DNA from 2 places in the Azospirillum sp. UENF 312511 genome. Region 2 is predicted to be linked to the other one. Evidence: predicted binding sites of a transcription regulator. Region 2 holds the regulator's gene; the other holds the start of a gene.
What was found. The regulator LexA, encoded in region 2, represses DNA repair genes until DNA is damaged. The targets are predictions, from matches to a motif close to ATGTTCTANTTTGGTTC.
Positions count from the first base shown of each region.

Region 1 (7,202 bases), on a different contig from region 2:
AGGGCCATGATCCGCCCGACCACTTCGTGACCGGGAACCCGGCGCAGCGCCGGATCGGCCCTCTCGATGTCGCCACGGTCGGCGCCGCAGACGCCGCAGGCCTCGACCGCAATCAGCACCTCGCCCGTTTCCGGAACCGGGACGGGCCGCTCGACAAGCGCGAGGTGGCCCGGAGCGGTGATCGCCATCGCGCGATGGGTTGCCGTCATCGTCCATGCCCTCCGAGAGCGTTCAGGCCCGCCGTCAGCCGCGCGATTGCTTCGTCGAGACGGAAATTGGAGGCGGTGCTCATTCTGATCTCCGGTCTGGTCACGGGGCGCGTTGACCTCGTCCTATCAGACGGTCATCATAAACAAAAATGCGATGATCTTATCGAACCATGAATGATTTGCATGATGCTTGATCGCCATCACCTCGTCATCCTGCGCGAAGTCAGCCGCGCCGGCAGCGTCACGGCGGCGGCGGAGCGGATGAACCTGAGCCAGCCGGCCATAAGCCACGCCATCGCCAAGCTCGAGGCGCAGCATGGGGTCGGCGTCTGGCGCAAGACGGGGCGCACCCTGCAACTGACCCAGGCGGGAGCGTACCTGCTGGCACTCGCCGAACGGCTGGTGCCCGAGTTCGAGCATGCCGAGCGCGTGCTGGCGGACATGGCGCGCGGCCGCCGGGGGGCGCTCCGGATCGGGATGGAGTGCCATCCTTGCGAGACGTGGCTGATGCGGGTCACCGGCCCGTTCCTCGTCGAGTGGCCGGACGTCGACCTGGAGGTCCGCACCGCCTTCCGTTTCGACGGCATCGCCGCGCTTCAGGCGCACGAGATCGACCTGTTGGTCACGCCCGATCCAGTGCACGCGCCCGACCTGCGCTTCCAACCTGTGTTCGACTATGAGTTGGTGCTGGCCGTTCCCCGCGCGCACCGGTTGGCCGGGCGCGCCTTCATCGAGCCCGCCGACCTCGTCGACGAGAGCCTGCTGAGCGTGCCGGTCACACCGGACCGGCTGGACATCTACACGCGTTTCCTGATCCCCGCCGGCTGCCGGCCGCGCCGCCACGTCGGCATCGAGACGACCGAACTGATGCTCCAGCTCGTGGCGGCGGGGCGCGGGGTGAGCGTGCTGCCCGACTGGCTGCTGCAGGAGGAGGGCGCGGGCATGCCGATCGCTGCGTTGCGGATCGGGCCGGCGGGACTTCCCAAGAGCATCAACCTCGGCCTGCGCGCCACCGACGTGGAAACTGATTACCTCAGGGGCTTCATCGAGCTTGCGGGTCGAATCAGGCACTGACTCCAGACAAGCCTTCCAGGCCGCCGGGTGCTTCCCGCCCCGCTGCTTCGGTTAGGTGCCTGGCGGCTGCGGCGGACAGCTTGCGAAGCAGAGCCCGGCGTTCACGGGCACGGAGTTTTTTCGGCAACGGTCCATGAGCCTCCAGAACCTGCCGGACCGCATCCAGGATGTGTGGACTGATTGTCAGGAAAGGGGGGTTCCGTCAGGTGTCGCGCCACGCCTGAGCTGACGATGCAGGGGCCCCGGAGGCGGACAGCGTGAATTACGCGACAGCAAGCATGTCGCGCAGGGCAGTGACCCTCTGGACATGGATCGCCCGTCGGCGCGCTGCTGGGACGTGCTGCTTGCGCCGGGTCGACGGGCGCAGGAAGTTGCGCACCTCGTCGTAAGCCCGGCAGAACCGAGCAGCACTGCCTGAGGACTTGAAGCCGCGCATCGGCCGGGTGCGGCCTTTCACTCCGCGGTGATCTTGCTCCAAATGGTTGTTTTTGTATTTCGAAGTGCGGTGCTCGACATCCTCACCGAACATCTCCTTGAGGGCCGGCGGGTAGCCGGAGTGCTTGTCGGAGGTGATGGTCTTGGGGATGATCCCGGTCACCTAGATCGCTGAGCGGAAGAATGCTCTGGCCGCAACTTGGTCGCGCGTTGGGCTGAGAAAAACGTCCACCAAATTGCCATCACTGTCGATGGCCCGGTACAAGTCCTGCCACTGGCCGGCGACCTTGAGGTAGGTCTCGTCCACGTACCAGCTCCGGCCGATCTTGCCCTTCCGGTGCTGACGCAGAGCCTCCGTGAGCAACGGCGCCAGCTTGGCTTCCCAGTCCCGCACCGCCTCATGGGAGAAGACCAGTCCGCGCAACAGCAGGATCTCGGCGAGATCGCGCAAGCTCAGCTTCAGGCGCAGCCGCCACAGCACGATCAGGAACACCACGTCGGAGGGCAGCTGCAGGCGGTTCAGCACCGAGCCGGTGCGTTCATTGAACCCGCGCCGGCACTCCCGGCAGCGGAAGCGGCGATACCCGTGCGCCGTCCGATCCGAACGCTCGGTCGTGCTTGCCGACTGGCAGTGTGGTCAACGCATCCGTCTCCTCCTCGCTGAGAGGGGAGATCTGGGGAATGGCCAAGCTCCCGGCAACGTGGCGCGACACCTGACGGAACCCGTGGCGCTGCTCCGGCTCGACAACGAGGATCGGGCTGACGCCCGCGCGCAGACCGTCCAGCTTGCCCAAGCCGGCAGCCGCATCTCCTGGGGAGCCCCGGTCGTGTCGACCATCGTCCTGGTGACGTTCGGCATCGTGCTGTACCGGGTGCTGAGCCAGCCGACCGGCGCAATCGACCAGAACGCCACGCTCATGCTGGGCGCCCTGACCACCATGGCCTCGGCGGTGGTGTCCTACTGGGTCGGCTCCAGCGCCGGGTCTGCCGCCAAGGACAAGCTGCTCCGGAAGTGAGGGACTTGTTGTGCCCCTTCTTCACCTTTCTGTTCCAGGCATAACGAGCACTCGTGCAGGTGACTGGCACCCTCAGAAATTTCCTGCATGGTGAATGGAGTGCGGCATGTCCAAGCTATTATCCACCGCTCAACACCAATCAGGTATTCCCGGGCTTCAAAGCCGATGGCGGCTTGATTGTGCTCTCGCAACGTCTTGAGTGCTCGGCAAGCCGAGCTGCACGCTGACGAAACATAATGGCACATGGCCGTTCCTAAAATGCCTTGCTCTGCGAAAAAGGGGTAAGGCCATAACCCAAGAACCGTCGAGTCGAAATTGAGCTTCTGTCGAAATATCACAGCCAGAAATTGCATGCCCGGGTATGTGCGCTGTTGAGCGTTCCCGCCATATCTGGGGCCATGAGTGTTCCGCGCTGGATTGGCTTCTCTGGTGGGTGCTGAGATCGTCCCTATGGAGTGGGCTGCTTGGTCGGCCCGCTCGCACGCAGTTGAAAACACGCGGATCAACCCTCTACACTTCACTGCCTCGCTGTCGCTAAACTGAAAGTAGATTGAGCAACCAGGAAGCCCGTGAGGAGGCCGCTCCATGACACCGAACGATGCCATCGTTGCCGTAGCCATGAAGCCGGTGGCGGAGCGCTTGGCGGTTACACTCGCCGGAATGCCCCCAGAGCAGGCCGAGCGAGCGGTCTCCCAATATGTCCAGCAAGCCGTCCGGGAGTTGGAGTTGAGCGACATCCCCAGGGAGGGAATCGTCCAGGCGGCTCTCGCGCTGCTGATCCACGAGCGGGAGCGGGTGCTGGGACCCGAGAGGGGATAACCCGGCTTGACCATGACCGGGCCGCAATCTGTGCTGTACAAGGCCGGACCCGATGCTGCCTGGATTCGGGATCGCCTTGGTGCGCCTCGGAAACATGACGCTGACGCGCTCCGCTAACCAATCCCTACCTCCCGAGAACCATCGCCGGGACTGCCTTCCGTTGAGCCGCGATGAGGAGCAGGATCAGGAGGAACGGCCGGATGCAGGTGAGAACGAGAAGAATGCCGGCGTTCCCAGGCGCATAGTTCCCGGCCACCCAAATCTGATGAAAGTGGCCGTACGCCACGCCGATGTAGAACAGTGATGCGTAGGTCACGACCGCCGCCTTGAAGTCGAGCGATCTCCGGAAGGCGAGCACCCCCATGGCGCCCAGCGCTATGTCAGCGACGCCGATCTCGAACTGAAACGGGCTTGTCGTCCATCCGATGAACGCCGCCGCGCGCTCCGGAGCGAACACATGGAACAGCCCCGCCCAGAGAGCATCAACGTCAACGGCGAGCAGCAGCAGCCAGGACAGGTAGCCTTCCGGGGTTCGGTCAGACCGGCTGAGAGTTGGAATGATGATCGCCAGTAGAAAGGTGATCAAAGGAATGTGTGTCAGGACAAATCGTATCAAATTAGCGACGTCCATTTCGTCCTCCATGGAAGAGACGACAAGCAGACGTTGAGGCGTTTATCTCGCCCGTTCCAAGAGGCTATCGGAAATACCTCGATGTAGGCGCTGTCCTCGCGCCTGTATCTGTTCTGGCGAGGTGCACAACCGCATCGATCCTGCGAACTGATATCTGCAGATCGGCGGGCCGACTACCCCACCCCATCTTCAATTAAAGGATACCAACCGTGAACGCTATGTTCCCGGCGCGCGCAGTCGCGCCCGACTATCGCCTTGTCGAAACCCTGTCGCTGGGTGCTGCCCCGCTCGTCCCGGCGCTAGGGTAGGCATGACAGCGAAGCTGATCACCGCGATCCCAGCTTTGGTGTCAACGACTCTTTGTTCTTGAAAAGTTCTTTTCCTGCGCCATCCTCCCAACAAGTCAGGTGGGTGGAGGGGAGCATGCAGGCGCCAGAGCCGGTAGTGATGCGGTCATGCCCGGTCGTGTCTGTTGAGGCCGTGGTGCCGGCGGGATTCCCGTCACCCGCGGCGGACTATGTGGAAGGCCGAATCGAACTCGCAGAAGTGCTGGTGCCCCACCCTTCCGCCACCTTCACCTTGCGCGTCTCCGGTCATTCCATGGTCCGCGCCGGCATCCATGACGGTGACCTAGCAATTGTTGATCGGTCGCTGACTGCCCGTCATGACGACGTCGTGGTGGCGGTGCTTGATGGCGAACTGACGTGCAAGCGCCTGCTGAAGCGTGGCGCCCAAGTGTGGTTGGTGCCGGATTCGGATGATACCGCATACCGTCCGGTCGAGGTCACCGACCGGCTCGACTTTGAAATCTGGGGCGTGATCACGAGCACCATCCGTTTGCATCGGCGGTGATGGCCATGGTGTCGCCGCGGGTCTACGGGCGGTTCCGTCAGGTGTCGCGCCACGTTGCCGGGAGCTTGGCCATTCCCCAGATCTCCCCTCTCAGCGAGGAGGAGACGGATGCGTTGCCCACACTGCCAGTCGGCAAGCACGACCGAGCGTTCGGATCGGACGGCGCACGGGTATCGCCGCTTCCGCTGCCGGGAGTGCCGGCGCGGGACGTTGTTGCAGCGAGGCGGGGATTGCGGATGGCGGGGCAGCATCGTAGGGGAGGCGCCGTTGACCATTCCCTGTTCTGATCCAGCCGATGCCGTTCAAAGCCAACGCCGCTCGCCGCCATCACATCCCCAAGCAGCGATACAGGGTTTGCAACTGGCAAGAGTATGATGCCGCGCTGCGGGCGCGTGGCAGCCTGAACGTGTGGTTCAGCGACGAGGCGGTGGAGCGCTGGCGGGCCGAGACCCGATCCACACCGGGCGGGCAGCGCACCTACTCCGACCTGGCGATCCTCACGGCGTTGATGCTGCGTGCGGTGTACCGCTTGGCTCTGCGGCAAACTGAGGGTCTGGTCGCTTCCCTCGTCCAGGTGCTCGGGCTCGATCTGGCGGTGCCGGATCATTCCACGCTCAGCCGCCGGGCCAAGACCGTCACCGTCCCGACCCCGCCGGCGAAAACCAACGACCCAATCCGTCTGCTGGTCGACAGCACCGGTGTGAAGCTGTGCGGCCCCGGTGACTGGCTGATCGAGAAGCACGGCACGCGCCGGCGCCGCGCGTGGCGGAAGCTGCACATCGGCCTGGACGCCGGCACCGGGCGCATCGTCGCCGCGACACTGACCGATCATGACGTCGATGACGCCTCGCAAGTCGGCCCCCTGCTGGACCGGATTGCCGAGCCCCTGGTTGCCGTCATCGCCGACGGCGCTTACGACCAGAGCGGCGTCTACGAAGCCGTGACCAAGCGGCACCCAGGGGCGGGCGTGGTCGCGCCGCCGCGCTCCACGGCGGTACCGAGCGATACCGCGCAGAGCGCACCAGCACAGCGGGATCGGCATCTCCAGGCCATCGCCGCTGATGGCCGCAAGGCGTGGCAGGCAACTCCGGCTACAACCTGCGCGCGCTCGTGGAGGCCTTCTTCAGCCGCTACAAACACGTCATCGGGGAGGGTCTCCACTTCCACACCGACGACCGGCAGCAGACCGAGATTGGTGTCGCCGTCCTGGTCCTGAACCGCATGCTCGACCTTGGACGCCCGGACGCCGTCCGCGTCCGATGATCAGGCGCACCGACCTGCCGGCTCCAACTCTCGCTGCCTCGGTGCAACAGCGTCCTCCACCGGGACACCCCACCCGAGGACGTTTCGTTGTGGTACTGGCAGGTCTCCTGGCTTGCGGGTCGCCGCCGTTCCGTCCGGCCTTCCCGGCGCCGGAGGCGCCAGTGGCGGATAACGACGGAACGGCTCACCGCTCACAGTTGCGGGGGCAGCCCCGGCCTCGCCGCGGGACGCGGCTCACCGGGTTCCCTCTTAGCTTCCGGCGAAGATCGCCGGAAGAACCAGAACCGGGACCATTCATGGGCGACCGCGACACGCCGGTCAAGCTTCGTGAACGAAAGACTTTGGGAGAAAGCCGGTTCGCCGATGACGGAAGCCTGCGTGCACCGGTCCGATGACGGGGTCCGATCACGGCGTGTCCGGAGCGCCCGTTTCGGGCACGTAGATCAAGCGGCCGTCCGGCAGACGGTAGGTCGTTCCCGCCCGGATTCCCTTGCCCTCCCCGATGGCGCCGGTCGATTCATAGCGGGTCAGTTCCTGTCCATCCTTCACCGTGATGCGCATGTCGGCTTCGCCGGGATTCTCCACCACGACGGCCTTGTTGGATGAGAACGGGTTGAGCGGGTTGCGCACGATGACGATCATCAGGATGCCGATGACCACCAGGAACAGGTCGATCAGGTTGACCACCGACAGGATCGGATCGTCGGCGTCGTCATGGTCGAGAAAGCGCATCAGCCGGCTCCTCCGGCTTCGGCCAGGGACCGCTCGACCGCCCGCAGATCCTCCAGCAGCCAGCGGCGGCAAGAAGGCGATGCTGGCCGCGACCAGCGCCAGGATCACCGCGGAGAAGGCCACCGTCAGGTTCTCGCCGATGCCCTGGGCGTCGTTGCGGGTCAGGGCCAG
Region 1 covers NZ_JBSNCG010000005.1:1,171,327-1,178,528, reverse strand. The annotation lists gene ACWPN7_RS33720 (alcohol dehydrogenase catalytic domain-containing protein) at 1-209, opposite strand, end outside; gene ACWPN7_RS33715 (LysR family transcriptional regulator) at 393-1,283, shown strand; partial or broken gene ACWPN7_RS33710 (IS6 family transposase) at 1,546-2,112, opposite strand; gene ACWPN7_RS33705 (hypothetical protein) at 2,444-2,734, shown strand; gene ACWPN7_RS33700 (hypothetical protein) at 3,320-3,553, shown strand; gene ACWPN7_RS33695 (DUF6790 family protein) at 3,678-4,184, opposite strand; gene ACWPN7_RS33690 (LexA family protein) at 4,608-5,036, shown strand; partial or broken gene ACWPN7_RS33685 (IS5 family transposase) at 5,332-6,299, shown strand; cobalamin riboswitch at 6,380-6,597, opposite strand; gene ACWPN7_RS33680 (DUF2149 domain-containing protein) at 6,705-7,202, opposite strand, start outside.
Region 1: the regulator LexA is predicted to act here: its motif matches at 4,545-4,561, upstream of ACWPN7_RS33690 (LexA family protein).

Region 2 (7,202 bases):
GCGCTAACCGCCGTGTCGGTCGCCGCACTCACCGTCTACGACATGTGCAAGGCGGTGGACCGCGGCATGACCATCACCGAGGTGAAGCTGCTGCACAAGGCCGGTGGCAAGAGCGGCGAATGGGGGAGCGCGGTCTGATGCTACAGGTCGGTGAAGCCCGCGCCCGCATCCTCGCCGCCTTCACCGCCCTGCCGGCGGAGACGGTGCCGTTGCCCGACGCGCTGGGGCGCGTCCTGGCGGAGCCCGCCGGCGCTCGCCTGACTCAGCCGCCCTTCGCCGCCGCGGCCATGGACGGCTGGGCCGTCCGCGCCGCCGACATCGTCCCGGCGTCGGCGGAAGCTCCCGTCACGCTGCGCCGCATCGGCGAGTCCGCCGCTGGCCACGCCTTCGCCGGATCGGTCGGCGCGGGCGAGGCCGTGCGCATCTTTACCGGCGCGCCCCTGCCCGCCGGGGCCGACGCCGTGGTGATGCAGGAGGATTGCGAGGACGCCGGGGACCGCGTGCGCGTCGGGCGCGCCGTGCCCGCGGGTCGCTTCATCCGTCCCGCCGGATTGGACTTCACCGCGGGAGAGGAGTTGCTTCCCAAAGGACGGCTGCTCACCGCCCGCGACGTCGCCCTGGCCGCCGCGGCCAACCTGCCCTGGCTGCGCGTCCACCGCCGACCGCGGGTCGCCGTGCTCGCCACCGGGGACGAGATCGCCCTGCCCGGCGATCCGCTGGGACCGAGCCAGATCGTCAGCTCCAACGCGCTCGGCCTCTGCGCGCTGGTCGCCAGCCAGGGCGGCCTCGCCCACAATCTCGGCGTGGCCAAGGACGATCCGGAGCATCTCGCCGCCATGGCCGCCGGGGCGGCCGGCTGCGACCTGCTGGTGACCACGGGCGGCGCCTCGCAAGGCGAGCACGACCATGTGCGCGACGTACTGGGCGGGCTGTCACTGGACTTCTACCGCGTCGCCATGAAGCCCGGCAAACCGTTGATTTTCGGGACGGCGAACGGCGTTCCGCTGCTCGGCCTGCCCGGCAATCCGGTGTCCACCGGGGTGGCCGCCCTGCTGTTCCTGGTGCCCGTCCTTCGCCGTCTCCAAGGCTTGCCCGCCGAGAACACCACGCTCGCGGCGCGGCTCGGCGCGCCGCTGAAGGCCAACGACGACCGCACCGACTTCATGCGCGCCACCCTGTCCACCGGGACGGACGGCGAGCCCATCGCCACGCCCTTCCCGCGCCAGGACAGCGCGATGATGTCCCGGCTGGCCCGGGCCGACGCCCTGATCGTCCGCGAGCCGCAGGCAACCGCCGCCGCTGTGGGCGACCGCGTGACGGTGATCCCGCTGAGCGGCGGTGTCCTGTCGCTTTAATCCGTTCCGCACGGGAAATCCATTTGGGAGTCCTGTCCGTCGATTTGCGATTGATTTCATCCGTAGGGCTTGACGGGGGTTAAGAACCAAACTAGAACAAGATGGAACGTTTTGCTTTTGTTCCATATCTAGTGCGGAACCGGCCGGGAGGCACAAATGCTCACGCGCAAGCAGCATGAATTGCTGCTTTTCATCAACGAGCGGCTCGGACAGGGCGGTGTGTCCCCTTCCTTCGACGAAATGAAGGACGCTCTCAACCTGAAGTCCAAGTCGGGCATCCACCGCCTCATCACGGGGCTGGAGGAGCGCGGCTTCATCCGCCGCCTGCCCCACCGCGCCCGCGCGCTGGAGGTGCTGCGCCTGCCGGAGGGGCTGGAGACCGCCCGCACCCGGCCGCCGCGCGCCAAGTTCGAGCCCAACGTCATCAAGGGCGACTTCAGCTTCGCGGGACGTGAGGCGAACCCGGCGTCCGAATCCGTGCAGTTGCCGCTCTACGGCCGGATCGCCGCGGGCACGCCCATCGAGGCGTTGCGCGACGGTTCCGCCTTCGTGGACATTCCCGCCGCCATGCTCGGCATGGGCGACCACTACGCGCTGGAAGTCGCCGGCGATTCCATGGTGGAGGCCGGCATCCTCGACCATGACACGGTGGTCATCCAGCGCTGCGACAGCGCGGAGAACGGCTCCATCGTCGTCGCCCTGGTCGACGACGCCGAGGTCACGCTGAAGCGCCTGCGCCGCAAGGGCAACACCGTGGCGCTCGAACCGGCCAACGCCGCCTACGAGACCCGCATTTTCGGCGCCGACCGCGTTCGGGTGCAGGGTCGCCTCGTCGGTCTGGTGCGGAAGTACTGACCGCAGGATGCTCCGGGGCGGCGGCTCAGCGCGCCCCGGTCTTTCCATCGGGGAGCTTTCCTCCCATCGTCCACGGGCGGTCGCCGCGCCGACCGCGCACGCTTTCCACCCGGATGCCCTTGTCCGACAGGGTGAGCGTGTGCGCGCCCTCCCGCCGCAGTTGCCAGCGGTCGATGACCAGCGGCGCCCGGCACCCGCGCGACGGGACCGCGACCACCACCGCATCGGCCACCGCGCAATCCTCCGGCAAGGCGTCCGGCTGGCGCAGCAGCGCCACCGTCTTCCCCTGCGCGCGGTAGAGGCACCCCAGGGCGTCGCAGCGCAGCCGCCCGTCCAGGCTCACCCCGGCGAGCGGCCAGACATCCTGACCGGCCTTGTCCTCCGGCTTTTCCATGCCGCCGCGCCGCCTCCACGTGTTGGCGACCCGGCCATCGCTGGCGGTGGAGAGGCTGAGGATCCCATCCGCGCCGCGCGCGCCCATCAGTTTTCCGTCCTCCGACACCAGGATGTCGGGCCGCGGCGCGACGGCCGGGGCGACCAGCCCGCCGGCCAAGGCCACCAGCCCCAGCCAGCGCCAGCGTCCCGTCCAGATGGCCAGCCACAGCCCGCCCAGAGTGACCGCCGCGATGGCGGCGTCCGGCATGGCCGGCAGAAACGCCGTCGCTCCGGGCAGCGCCGCGGTCCGCTCCGCCGTCTCGATGACCAGCCGGACGCCCCAGCTCATCGCCGTCACCGCCGGCCCCTCCAGCCCGAAGGGCAGCAGCAGGTAGGACAACAGGCTGAAGGGCATGATCCACACCGTCGTGATGGGAATCGCCACCATGTTGGACAGCACACCGTAAAAGGCGACCTGCTGGAAATGGTAGAGCCCGTAAGGCGTCGTCGCGACGGTCGCCACCACGCTGGAAAAGGCGATGCCGCCCAGCGCCATGGCGCCCTTGCCGAGCCAGCCCATGTCGCGCCGCCGCCGCACCGCCCAGGGCGTGAAGCGTTCGAAGGCGGCGATCAGGGCGACGACCGCCGCGAAGGACATCTGGAAGCTCGGCCCCAGCATCCCCTCCGGGTCATAGAGGACGGTGACGATGCCGGCGAAGGCGACCAGCCGCATGCTGATCGGCGACCGATCGGCGATCACCGCTCCCATGACCAGACCGGTCATCAGCACCGACCGCAGCGTCGGCAAGGGCGCCCCCACCAGCAGCGTGTAGAGGATGGCCGACAGGATGCCGGCCAGCGCCGCGATCTTCTTGATCGGCCAGCGCAGCGCCACCCAGGGAACCAGCGCCAGCAGCGCCCGCACCACCCAGAAGACGATCCCCGCGGCGATGCCCACATGCAGGCCGGAAATGGACAGGAGGTGCGCCAGACCGCTGTCGCGGAAGGCGTCCATCATCGGTCCCGGAATCGCCGCCGCGTCGCCGTTCAGCAGGGCGGCGGTGACGCTGGCCTCCGCGGAATCGCTCACGACGGCACGCACCCGCTCGGCGATGGCGGCGCGCGCCCGCTCAAAGGCCACCGTCACCCGGCGCCAGCCGTCGGGCGGCGGCGCCTCCTGGGCGACGGGGGCGCCCATGACGAAGCCGACCGCGCCGAAGCCTTCGAAATAGGCGCGCCGCTGCAGGTCGAAGGCTCCCGGCTCCGCCGGGGCGGCCGGCGGGTGGAGCATGGCGCGCAGCCGTACCACCGTCCCGGCCTCCGGCGGTGTCACCTTGGCCGGCAAATGCAGGCGGACCCGCTCCGGCGTCGCCTCCGGGGCCAGCCGCTCCACCATCGGTTCACCGATCATCAACCGCGTGCCGGTGGGCTGCCGTTCGATCGCCAGCACCCGCCCGGTGACCTGCACCGGTCCAAGCTCGCGCGTCAGCATTGGCGCCATCGCCGCCACGCTGTGCAGTTGCGCCGCCGCGAAACCCAGAGCGACGCTCAACAGCCCCAGCAGCAGAACGACCGGCGCCAGACGCCGCCGCACCAGCCACAGCAGAGCCAGACAGCCGACCACGGCGCCCGGCCCCAGCCAGAGCGGCGGCTCGGCATGCAGGCCGAAATACAGGGCCACACCCGCCCCGGTCCCCACGGGCAGCCACAGCGCCCAGCGCTCCCGTTCCGCGGCAAGGCATTCCAGAGCCGCAACGAGAAGGCGCGCGCCGACGCCGCGACGGACAGGACCGGCATCGCCCTCCGCCGCCAAACCTCCGGCCATGCCCTCTTCAACCCCGTGGGCCATACTGTCGCCTATGCGCGCAAGGCAAATGCCTCCGGCGCCGTTAATGTGTTACACCACCGCACCACCGCAGTCGCACCGCAGCCGCCGCATCTCGGCCGCCGCAGCACTGTAGCAGCGCCGAACCTGGAATTGAGCCTCCCATGACCGTCGTCACCCGTTTCGCCCCGTCGCCCACCGGCTTTCTCCACATCGGCGGTGCCCGCACCGCATTGTTCAACTGGCTGTACGCCCGACGCAACGGCGGCACGTATCTGCTGCGCATCGAGGACACCGACCGCCAGCGCTCGACGGACGCGGCGGTGGACGCCATCCTCGACGGCCTGTCCTGGCTCGGCCTCGACTGGGACGGCGACGCGGTCAGCCAGTTCGCCCGCAAGGACCGCCACGCCGAGGTGGCGCAGCAGATGCTGGCGGCTGGCCGCGCCTATTACTGCTACGCGAGCCCCGAGGAGTTGGAGGAGATGCGCGCCGCCCAGAAGGCGGCGGGCCAGCCGGTGCGCTACGACGGGCGCTGGCGCGACCGCGACCCGTCCGAGGCTCCGGCCGGCGTGAAGCCGGTGATCCGCCTGAAGGCGCCGCAGGAGGGCGAGACGGTCCTGAAGGACCGCGTCCAGGGCGAGGTGACGGTGCAGAACGCCCAGCTCGACGATCTGATCCTGCTGCGCGCCGACGGCACCCCGACCTATTTGCTGGCGGTGGTGGTGGACGACCACGACATGGGCGTGACCCATGTCATCCGCGGCGACGACCATCTGACCAACACCTTCCGCCAGATCCAGATCTTCAACGCCATGGGCTGGGACCTGCCGGAGTTCGGCCACATCCCGCTGATCCACGGTCCGGACGGCGCCAAGCTGTCGAAGCGCCATGGCGCGCTGGGCGTCGACGCCTACCGCGACATGGGCTACCTGCCGGAGGCGATCCGCAACTACCTGCTGCGGCTCGGCTGGGGGCACGGCGACGACGAGATCATCTCCACCGAACAGGCCGTGGAGTGGTTCAACCTGGAGGGCATCGGGCGCTCCCCCTCGCGCTTCGACTTCGCCAAGCTGGAGAACCTGAACGCCCACTACATGCGGCAGGCCGACGACGCCCGCCTCGTGGGTCTGGCCGCCCCGCGGCTGGAGGCCGAGCTTGGCCGCGCGCTGACCGAGTCGGAACGCGATCTGCTGACCCGCGCCATGAACGGGCTGAAGCAGCGCGCCCGCACCGTGGTCGATCTCGCCCAGAGCGCCCGCTTCTACCTCGCCGCCCGTCCGCTGGCGATGGACGAGAAGGCCACCGCGCTGTTGGACGAGAAGGGCCGCGGCGTCCTGACCGACCTTGCCGCCCGCTTCGAGGCCGAGGCCGACTTCACCGCCGCCGCCCTCGAAGGGCTGGTGCGCGCCTTCGCCGAGGAGCGGGGCGAGAAGCTGGGCAAGATCGCCCAGCCGCTGCGCGCCGCGCTCACCGGTTCCACCGTGTCGCCCCCCATCTTCGAGGTGGCCGAGATCCTCGGCCGCGCGGAAACACTGGCCCGGATGAAGGATGCCGCAACTGCAGCACGGGGATAACTTCCGTGCGTTGATATCCGCCCGGCATAGAACTATGCTGCGCGCATTCGAAAAGGGCGTTAAGCCCCAACCCTAAAGATAAGGACGTGCCGAGATGACCCAAACCGCGGACAAGGCCGATACCTTCACCCTGATCGACAACCGGACTGGCAAGCAGGTCAGCCTGCCCGTGATGAAGGGAAGCACGGGTCCGGACGTGATCGACATCCGCAAGCTCTACGCCGAGACCGGTTGTTTCACCTACGATCCGGGTTTCACTTCGACGGGCAGCTGCGAGTCCAAGATCACCTACATCGATGGTGATGAGGGTGTTCTGCTGCACCGCGGTTATGCCATCGACGACCTTGCCGAGCACGCGACCTTCCCGGAGGTCTGCTTCCTCCTGCTCAACAACCATCTGCCGAACGCCGCCGAGAAGGAAGAGTTCGAGGGCATCCTGCGCGGCCACTCGATGGTGCACGAGCAGCTGACCCGCTTCTACAGCGGCTTCCGCCGCGACGCCCACCCGATGGCGGTTCTCTGCGGCGTCGTCGGCGCGCTGTCGGCCTTCTACCACAACTCGACGGACATCGAGGATCCGGTGCAGCGCAAGATCGCCGCGCACCGCCTGATCGCCAAGATCCCGGCGATCGCCGCGATGGCCTACAAGTACTCGGTCGGCCAGCCGTTCATGTACCCGCGCAACGACCTGTCCTACGCCGAGAACTTCCTCTACATGACTTTCGGCACGCCGTGCGAGCCGTACAAGGTCAACCCGGTCCTGTCCAAGGCCATGGACAAGATCTTCATCCTGCACGCCGACCACGAGCAGAACGCCTCGACCTCGACCGTCCGTCTGGCCGGCTCGTCGGGCGCCAACCCGTTCGCCTGCATCGCCGCCGGCATCGCCTCGCTGTGGGGTCCGGCCCATGGCGGCGCCAACGAGGCCGTGCTGAAGATGCTGGAGGAGATCGGCTCCGTCGATCGCATCCCGGAGATCGTCCGCCGCGCCAAGGACAAGAACGACAACTTCCGCCTGATGGGCTTCGGCCACCGGGTCTACAAGAACTACGACCCGCGCGCCCAGGTCATGCGCAAGACCTGCCACGAGGTCCTGGCCGAGTTGGGCATCAAGGACGAGCCGCTCCTCGACATCGCCATGGAGCTGGAGAAGATCGCCCTTGAAGACCCGTACTTCGTCGAGAAGAAACTGTACCCGAACGTCGATTTCTACTC
Region 2 covers NZ_JBSNCG010000003.1:199,458-206,659, forward strand. The annotation lists gene moaC (cyclic pyranopterin monophosphate synthase MoaC) at 1-138, shown strand, start outside; gene ACWPN7_RS12275 (molybdopterin molybdotransferase MoeA) at 138-1,355, shown strand; gene lexA (transcriptional repressor LexA) at 1,512-2,210, shown strand; gene ACWPN7_RS12285 (ComEC/Rec2 family competence protein) at 2,236-4,410, opposite strand; gene gltX (glutamate--tRNA ligase) at 4,575-5,987, shown strand; gene gltA (citrate synthase) at 6,082-7,202, shown strand, end outside.